DNA from 2 places in the Pseudoclavibacter sp. RFBG4 genome. Region 2 is predicted to be linked to the other one. Evidence: riboswitches for the same ligand, from Rfam matches in the RefSeq annotation. Region 2 holds a riboswitch; the other holds the start of a gene.

Region 1 (4,405 bases), on a different contig from region 2:
CCCGTCCGCTCGCGGGCACGCTTGCCGGCTGGCTCGCGGGCCACTCCCGGAGCGCGCTCGCGGTGGCGATGGCGGCGAGTGCCGCATCCGCCCCCTTGTCCTCGAAGCTGCCCGGCAGGCCGATGCGGGCCTGCACCTGGGCTTCGTCGTCGCACGTGAGCACCCCGAAGCCGACCGGGATGCCCGTGCGCACCGCGACGTCGGTGAGGCCGTTGGTCGCGGCCGTGCACACGTAGTCGAAGTGCGGGGTGCCGCCACGGATGACCACGCCGAGCGCGACGATCGCGTCCGGCCTGCTCACGGCGATGCGGCTCGCCGCGACGGGTAGCTCGAACGAGCCGGGAACCCGCACGACCTGGACGTCGGTGACGCCGGCAGCGGCGAGTGCGCGGTGGGCGCCGTCGAGCAGCGCGTCCATCGCCGTCTCGTGCCACTCGGCCGCGACGACGACGACGCGCATGCCGCGCCCGTCTGCCTGCACTGTCGGTGCTCCGTGTCCGCTCATCGTCGTGCTCCTCTCACGTGCGCCTCGGCGGCGCGCTGCTGGCTGTGGTCCTGCGGTTCTTCCTGCGTGCGCGGTGCGGGGAAGCCTGGATGCTCCCTGCGGTGGCGCACGAGGTCGTCGACGTGCAGCAGCACCAGGTCGGTGGCTGCCGCGAGCTCGAGTGCCTCGCCGAACGACAGCATCTCGCCGTCGTCCCGCACGAGCTCGGCGATGACGCCCACTTCGCCGGTGCCAGCGAGGCGCACGAGGTCGACGGCAGCCTCGGTGTGCCCCGGGCGCTCCAGCACGCCGCCATCCACGGCGCGCAGGGGCAGCACGTGGCCCGGGCGGATGAGATCGCTCGCGCGCGCATCCGCTGCGGCGAGGGCACGGACGGTCCTTGCCCGGTCGGTTGCCGAGATGCCCGTCGTCACGCCCTCGGCCGCGTCGACCGTGACCGTGTAGGCGGTGCCGCGCACGTCCTCGCTGCGTTCCACCATGATCGGCAGGCTGAGCCGGTCGGCGAGCGCCGCCGGGAGGGGCGCGCAGAGGAGCCCGGACGAGTGGCGGATGATCCAGCCCATCCACTCGGGGGTGGCGGTGTTCGCCGCGAGGATCGCGTCGACCTCGTTCTCGCGTGAGGAGGCGTCGGCGACGAGCACGGGGCGTCCCGCGCGCAGCGCCTCGAGGGCCCGGAGCAGTTCAGCGTTCATGCCGCGACTCCCACTCGTGCAGCGCCGTGGACGTGCGCGGCGGGTGATTCGGCACCTCGGACGAGCCGGATGAGCGTGTCGACGCCCAGCGGATGCACGGAGTCGGTGGTCCACCTGTTCGCGTCCCGGAGGCTCCCGACGTCGAGCGACGCGACGGAGCTCGCCCCGTCGCCCAGCAGGATGGGCGCGACGTAGGCGTCAATCTCGTCGACGAGTCCGGCGCGGAGGAAGGCCGCCGCGATGGTCGGGCCGCCTTCGACGATGACGTGGCGGACGCCCCTCGCCTGCAGGCGCTCGAGGGCGTCGACCGGGTCGTGGGTCCTGAGGTGCACGAACAGCTCCGGGTCCGCACGCACGGCGGCGTCCTCGTCGACCTCGCGCAGCCCCATCACGACGCGCAGGGGCTGCGACGCGTCGGTCGCGGCGACTCCCCGCACCGACAGCGATGGGTCGTCGGCGTGCTGCGTTCCGGTGCCGACGAGGATCGCGCAGGCCTCGGCCCGCCGACCGTGCGCGTGCGCCCTGGCGGCCTCGGAGGTGATCCACTGGCTCGACCCGTCGGCGGCGGCGACCCTCCCATCGAGCGTGGATGCGAGCTTGAGCGTCACGAACGGCCGCCGCTCGGTGACATTGACGAGCCAGACCCGTAGGAGCGACTCGGCTTCGACCTGTCGGGTGCCCGTCGACACGCTCACCCCGTGCGCGCGAAGGCGCGCCGCTCCCCCGGATGCGATCGGGTTCGGGTCCGCGACCGCGTAGACGACCTCCGCGACACCTGCGTGCAGGAGGGCGTCGGCGCACGACGGCGTCCTGCCGCTGTGTGCGCAGGGCTCGAGGGTCACGACGGCGGTCGCACCCCGCACATCCGCCCCGGATGCGCGCGCGGCGTCGAGCGCGGCGGCCTCCGCGTGCGGGGTGCCCGCTCCGCGGTGGTGGCCGCTCCCCAGGATGCGGCGCGGGCCGCCAGCACCGGAGGGCGGCGCGAGCAGGACGCACCCGACCTGTGGGTTCGGATCTCTGGCTGGCCCTCGGGCCGCCAGGGAGAGCGCCAGTTGCATGGCGGCGTCGACGGTGTCGACGCGTGTGGGTTCTTGGATCGGCATGGCCGGACCTCCGCGTTTCGCGTACCACGGGGCCATGTCCCGGTGCCGGCGCAGCCGGAGAGTCCGGCAGCCGACGCCTCGGAGGCCCTCGCCGAAACGAGCGCCTCCCATGCACCTACCATCCGGACTTTAACCGTCGGTCCCGGAATTCCACCAGGTCAACCGCTCGCGGACGAGCGGGTCGCGGACTCTCACCGCCGGTTCGGACTTTCACCGACCCCGGAGCATGTTGCACGGCGAGCATAAGCCCGCAAGCTTGGCGTGTGACGTCGTGGGGCAGCTCGCCCCAGGTGGGTGCCCGCGGGCACGGCCGCGCTACGCCACCACTTCGCGCAGACCGATCGCGAGGTGCACGTCCTGCCGCTGCCCACCCGAGTGCACGAGCGACGTGCCGTCGTCGACGACCGTGAGCTGGGTGCGGTGGCTGCGGAGGGCGGCGACGACCGCGGCCCGGTGCTGCTCGAGGTCGAACCACTCGAGGTCGCCGATCTCGGCCGCGAGGGCACGCTCGCTCTGCTCGACGAGCTCCGCGAAGCGCACCCCGGCCGCCCGCGATGCGGCGAGGCTAGCTTCCCGCGCCCGAACATGGTCGGGATGCCCGTACCCGCCGGTCGCGTCGTAGCTGATGACGAGGTCCGGCCCGTCGTGGGCGATCGCGGCGGCCAGATCAGCGGTGACCTCCTCGAGCGGGGCGACGCTCAGCGACCGCAGGTCGGTCTCGTCGGCGGGGCCCGCAAGGCCCGGCCGCAGCCAGCGCATCCCCGAATCACGGTAGTCGCGGGGTGCGAGGCCCTCGGCGCGTGCGGGGGCGGTGCCCAGCCAGCGGTGCTCGTCGATGCCGAGGGCGTCGAGCGAGCCGCGCAGCTCCCGCTCCCGCACGGCCGCGAGCTCCCCGACGGAGGTGGCGTCTGGCAGCACGCCGTCGACGATCTCGCCGAGCTCGCCGCGCGTGCACGTCACGAGCGTGACCCGCGCGCCGCGTTCGTGGAGCTCGCGGAGCAGGGCGCCGCCGGCAAGCACCTCGTCGTCGGGATGAGCGTGCACGACCAGCGCGTGGCGCACCGAGTCGAGCAGGCTGTGGCCGGCCTCAGGCACGCGCGGAACCCAGCCGGGCCTGTGCGACGAGGTCGCGGAACACCGAGAGGAGGCCTTCCGCGCTGAGGTCCCACGAGTGGGTGAGCGCGTGCTCGCGTGCGGCGCGGCTCATGCGCTCGGCGACCTCGGGCTGCCGGAGGATGCCGGCGATGGCGGCCGCCCAGTCGGCGGGGTCGCGCGTCTCGAGCAGGACGCCGGTGACGCCGTCGACGACGGCCTCGCGGAGTCCGCCGGCTGCGGAGGCGACGACGGGCACGCCGGATGCCGCGGCTTCGAGCGCGACGAGACCGTACGTCTCGGAGTGGGAGGGGATCAGCACGAGGTCCACGAGGCGCAGCTGGGCTGCGAGCGCGTGCCGGCTGAGCGAGCCGATGTACTGCACATGGTCGGCGAGCCCGTGCTGCTCGACGGCGTCATGCAGGCGAGCCTCGTATTCGCGGCCGTCGGCATCCGGCGGTGCGGCGCCCACGAGCACGTAGTCGGGGCGGACGTCGGCGTCGACCTCGGCGATCGCGTCGAGGGCCAGGTCGAATCCCTTGAGCGGATGCAGGCGCCCCGCAGACAGGGCACGCCTGGGTCGCTGCTCGTGCGCGGACGGCTCGGCCCGCGCATCCCAGGCGGGGAAGAAGAGGTCGGCGTCGACGCCAGGCGGCACGATGTGCGTGATCGCGGGGTCGCCGCCGAGCCTCGAGAAGACGGTGTCGCGTTCGGCCCTGCTGACGACGACGATCGCGTCGACGGACTTCGCGAGCATCGCCTCGCCAGCGAGCCGTCCAGGCGATTCAGCCCGTTCCCCGTCAGCGAGCGGCGTGGAGCTGTCCGCGGCGATGGAGTGGAAGCTCTGCGCGATCGGGATCCCGAGCTCGCGGGCGACGGGCAGGGCGGCGACGCCCGAGAACCAGTGCTGGGCGTGCAGCACATCGACGGGCAGTTCTCCGAGGAGCGTGGCGAGCGCATCCTGGAATTCGCGGATGACGTGCTCGTGCTCACCCTTCGCGATGAGGCGGGCC
Region 2 (4,405 bases):
CATCATGGCTTCACGCAGCTACGCACGCGGAACCACGGAGTTCGACCGTGGGCTGACGTTCTTCGACGCGGTCTACGCGGTCGCCATCACCCTGCTTGTCGTCGACATCGTGCCGCCAACGGCAGACCATTGGGCGAGCTGGGATGCGCTCGCCGGCTCCGGCGTGCTCGACCAGCTCCTCGCCTTCGCGATCAGCTTCTTCGTCATCGCGAACTTCTGGAAGGTCAACCACCGCCTCATGGGCGACGTGTCGGCGCTCGATGGCGCACTGCTCAACACGAACATCGTGGCGATGTTCTTCATCGTGCTGCTGCCGTTCAGCACCGCGTCGATGAGCGAGGCGACCCTCGACGCGCAGCCCCTGCCCGTCGTGCTCTACGCCGTCAACATCATCTGCGCGTCGCTCGCGCAGCACGTCATCTGGGTCGTGGCCGTGCACCGCGGGCTCACGGAGCCGTCGCGGGCGGCGCGCCGCCGGTCGGCGTTCACGTTCGTCGTGCCGGCCGTGTTCGCCCTGTCGATCCCGGTCGCGTTCCTCCTCGGCCCGGACCCTGCGCGCTACACCTGGCTGCTGCTGCTCCTCACGGGCCCCGTCACGTCGGCCATCCAGAAGCGGATGGCCGCGCGCGACGGGGAGGAGCCGGGAGGACGCTAGCTCTGCGGCACGTACGCGTTCGTGAACGCGTCGCCGTCCAGCGGCTTCTCGAGCAGGTCCTGATCGCTCATGAACGTCGCCATCGTGGCCCACACGTCGGCGTCGTTCGTGAAGAGCGGCTGCCCCTCCTGCGCGGACAGGAACGGGATGGTCGCCTCGAGCGTCGCGAGCGCGTCGCTCTTCGCCTCGTCCGTGTAGAGGGTCGGGATGTACTCGGCGGCGATGTCGATCGACTCCTCCGGGTTGTCGATCACGTCCTGCGTGGCCAGTGCGAGGGCCTCGAGCACGGGGGTGATCGTCGCATCGTCTCCCTCGATGATCGAGTCGGCGACCCCCAGCGACGGGCCGACGAGGGTCGGCGCCTCCGCCGGCGCGATCTCGATCGTGCGCACCGGGAAGCCCGCCTTCTCGAACTGCACGGCATCGTTGTTGATGTAGCCCATGACCCCATCGACCGCGCCCGTCGTGAGCGCCGCCTGCTGCGTGTAGCCGATGTACTCGATCTTCACGTCATCCGCCGTCAGCCCGTTGCTCTGCAGCAGCGACAGCAGCGCGAAGTACGTCTGCCCGTATGGGCCGGGCGTGCCGATGGTCTTGCCTCGTGCATCCTCGGCCGTCATGATGTCGGAGTCCTCCGGCACGATGAGCGTCGCCGGGTACGTGTTGTAGAGCGTCGCCACCGAGGTGACGGGGATGTCGGCTGCCCGCGCCTGCGTGATCTCGTCGCCGCCCGCGTACACGAAGTCCTCTGTGCCGTTCGCGAGCGCACCGAACAGGTCCTCGCCCTCGCCGTGGTGGCGCAGCTCCACGTTGACGCCCTTGTCGTCGAAGTAGCCCTTCGCCTCGGCCACGTAGAACGGCACGAACTGGATGTTCGGGGTGTAGGTGAGGCCGATGGTCACGTCGCCCGCGCCCGCGGCCGCGGCGGGCGCCCCCGCGCCGTTGCCGTCGGCCGAGGGGGAGCATCCGGCGAGCACGGCCACGGCTGCCACGGCGCCGGCCGCGATGACGGAGCGCACGGCCCGCGAGCGGAAGCCCGCGGTGGTTGGACGAGTGTTCATGGGCGTCTCCAGATCGAGAGAGGTGGGGTGCGAGGTCAGGCGGGTGTGAGGTCAGGCGGGGAGCGGTTCGTCGGCGAGCACGCGGGCGCGCCGCCTCGACTTGGGTTCGTCGTCGTTCCAGGTCACGGCGTTCTGGAACAGCCGCATGAGGATGTAGAGGGCGACCGCGAGGAGCACGAGCATGAGCAGCGTGGAGAAGATGCCGGGGATGTCGTTGGCGTCGCGGTTGAGGGTGAGGAGCATGCCGAGCCCCCGGCCGCCCATCGTGAATTCGCCGACGACGGCACCCGTGATGGAGAGCGTCACACCGGCGCGGATGCCGGCGAGCACGCTCGGCAGGGCGAGCGGCCCCTCGACCCACCACAGCAGCTGGTACCAGTTGGCGCCGTCGATGCGCCCCGCCTCGATGACGTCCTGCGGGAGCTGCCGCACGCCGAGCACGGTCGTGACGATCATCGGGAAGAACGACATGATCGCGCAGAGCACGACCGTCGGGGCGAGGCCGTAGCCGATCCACAGCACGAGCAGCGGCGCGAGTGCGATGGCCGGGACGGCCTGCGACGCGGCGACGTACGGGGTGATCGCGACATCGACCCACGGGAGGCGCGCGATGAGGTAGCCGAGCGGCACGGCCACGAGGATCGCGAGGAGACTGCCGAGCAGGGCCGCCGAGAGCGTCACCCACGCGTGGCCCAGCATCGGGCCCTTCGTCACGTCGAGCCAGAAGCGCTCGGCGAGCTGGCCGGGAGCGGGGAGGAACTGCGGCGAGATGAGCCCCGCCGCCGTGACGAGCCACCACACGGCGAGCACACCGATCGCCACCGTGATCGGTGCGAGGAAGCGTGCTGACATCGTGTTCATCTACCCGGCTTTCGTGGAAAGCTCCGGGGATGACGAGGCGCGTGGAGGTCGCCGAACTGGTCGGCGGATTCCACGAGCTGACGGTACGCCGAGGCGTGCCGTCACGTGCGCCTCCCTTCCGGACTTTCACCGTCGGTTCCGGAATTTCACCAGATCAGCCACTCCCTTGCGGGAGCAGGTCGCGGACTATAACCGCCGGCTCGGAATTACACCGACCCCGGAGCACGTGGACTCTGTCGTCAGAATACGACACGCCCCCGTGATGTGCGACATCGTGACGCTCCGCGACGAGCGAACACGGCTGCGAGGCGGGCGCCTACTGGGCGGCCTGCGCCTCCGCGGTCTTCTTCGCGCTGCGGAGCTCGTTGGCGATCGCGGCTGCTGCGATGGGCTTCGCGAGGCCGAGGCGCTCGGCGATGCCGCCGGCGTCGAACTCCGCATCCACCGTCACGCGGGTGCTGGCCGGGGTGATCGCCTCGGTGCGCACCTCGGCGGCGAAGGACGCACGGCCCTCGACCGATTCCCAGCGAAGGCGCTTGCCCGGCTCGTTGACGACGACCTTCGCGTCGATCGAGCGTCGCTGCCCGACGAGCTCGACGTCCCACCGGATGAGGTCGGGGCCGAGCACCTCGACGTGCTTCACGATGCTGAGGACGCTCGGGAGCGACTCAGGCTCGGCGTAGAGGTTGAAGAGCACGTCGACGGGCACATCGATGTCGATGGATTCACTCACGAAGGTCATGCGATGAGCGTAGCCGTCGCACGCTACCGGTTCGCCGCGAGCGAGCCGGTGGTGGTTGCCCCCGGCGTGGAGGCGAAGCAGCGGTAGCCGCGCAGCCCCGCGTCCCAGTCGGCCTGGTTCAGGGGGTAGCTGGCCTCGATGACCAGCCCTGGCACGGCCGCAGCCGCGGCGGTGTCGAGGACGTCGCTCGCCTGGCACGTGATCTGGGCGCGGTCCCTGAGCGCCTCCTCGCCCGGATACTCGGCGTCCGCAGACAGCGTCGTTGCCTCGACCTCGGCGAGCAGCTGCCCCGAGTGCTCGGCGTCGCACTCGACGACATCGAACCTGGGCTCCCAGGGCGAGACGTAGTCGCGGATGCACTGGCCCGGCTCGAGCAGCGACGCGTCGACGCCCGCGAGCGGCACCTCGGTGAGCGCGGGTCCGGCCGTCTCCTCTGGCGGGACCTGCCCGTCGCCGAACGGCTGGAGCCAGACTCCGAGCGCGGCCCCACCGAGGAGGAGGACCCCGATCAGCGCTGCGAGGACGCCGCGGTTGCGACGCTTCGCGGCGCGCTCCACCTGCTGATCGCGCGCTTGAGGCTGCTCGCGCGCCTCAGGCGTGGGGGTCTGTGCCACGGGGAGTGCCTAGGCGAGGCCCAGGTCTTCGAGGCCGATCGCGGCGCGATACGGGTAGCCCGCGGCTTCGATGACGCCCTGCGCTTCCGTGGCGCGGTCGACGATGACGGCGACGCCGACGACCTTCGCGCCGACCTTCTCGAGGGCTTCGATGGCCTTGAGTGGCGAGCCGCCCGTGGTGGACGTGTCCTCGAGCACGACGACCCGCTTGCCTTCCAGGTCCGGCCCTTCGACCTGGCGGCCGCGGCCGTGGTCCTTCGGCTCCTTGCGCACGACGAACGCGTCGACGATCTTGCCCTGCGCGAGCCCCTGGTGCATGACGGCGCTCGCGAGCGGGTCTGCACCCATCGTGAGGCCGCCGACTGCATCCACCGGCGCGCCCGTAAGGGTCTCGAACTCTTCGATGACCTCGAGCAGCACGCGGCCGATGAGCGGCGAAGCGCGGTGGTCGAGGCTCAGCTTGCGGAGGTCG

What was found. A riboswitch is a leader RNA that binds a small molecule or an ion and turns the genes downstream of it on or off. The one in region 2 is predicted to bind FMN.
Region 1: linked by a shared signal. The riboswitch ahead of ribD (bifunctional diaminohydroxyphosphoribosylaminopyrimidine deaminase/5-amino-6-(5-phosphoribosylamino)uracil reductase RibD) and the one ahead of C5E10_RS02410 (ABC transporter permease) in region 2 are both predicted to bind FMN.

The regions. Positions count from the first base shown of each region.
Region 1 covers NZ_PSYC01000044.1:18,934-23,338, forward strand. The annotation lists gene ribH (6,7-dimethyl-8-ribityllumazine synthase) at 1-505, opposite strand, end outside; gene ribB (3,4-dihydroxy-2-butanone-4-phosphate synthase) at 502-1,197, opposite strand; gene ribD (bifunctional diaminohydroxyphosphoribosylaminopyrimidine deaminase/5-amino-6-(5-phosphoribosylamino)uracil reductase RibD) at 1,194-2,300, opposite strand; FMN riboswitch at 2,407-2,531, opposite strand; gene C5E10_RS16380 (PIG-L deacetylase family protein) at 2,616-3,395, opposite strand; gene C5E10_RS16385 (glycosyltransferase) at 3,388-4,405, opposite strand, start outside.
Region 2 covers NZ_PSYC01000008.1:51,556-55,960, reverse strand. The annotation lists gene C5E10_RS02420 (TMEM175 family protein) at 5-655, shown strand; gene C5E10_RS02415 (ABC transporter substrate-binding protein) at 652-1,716, opposite strand; gene C5E10_RS02410 (ABC transporter permease) at 1,768-2,568, opposite strand; FMN riboswitch at 2,680-2,806, opposite strand; gene C5E10_RS02405 (SRPBCC family protein) at 2,894-3,319, opposite strand; gene C5E10_RS02400 (septum formation family protein) at 3,343-3,933, opposite strand; gene pyrE (orotate phosphoribosyltransferase) at 3,943-4,405, opposite strand, start outside.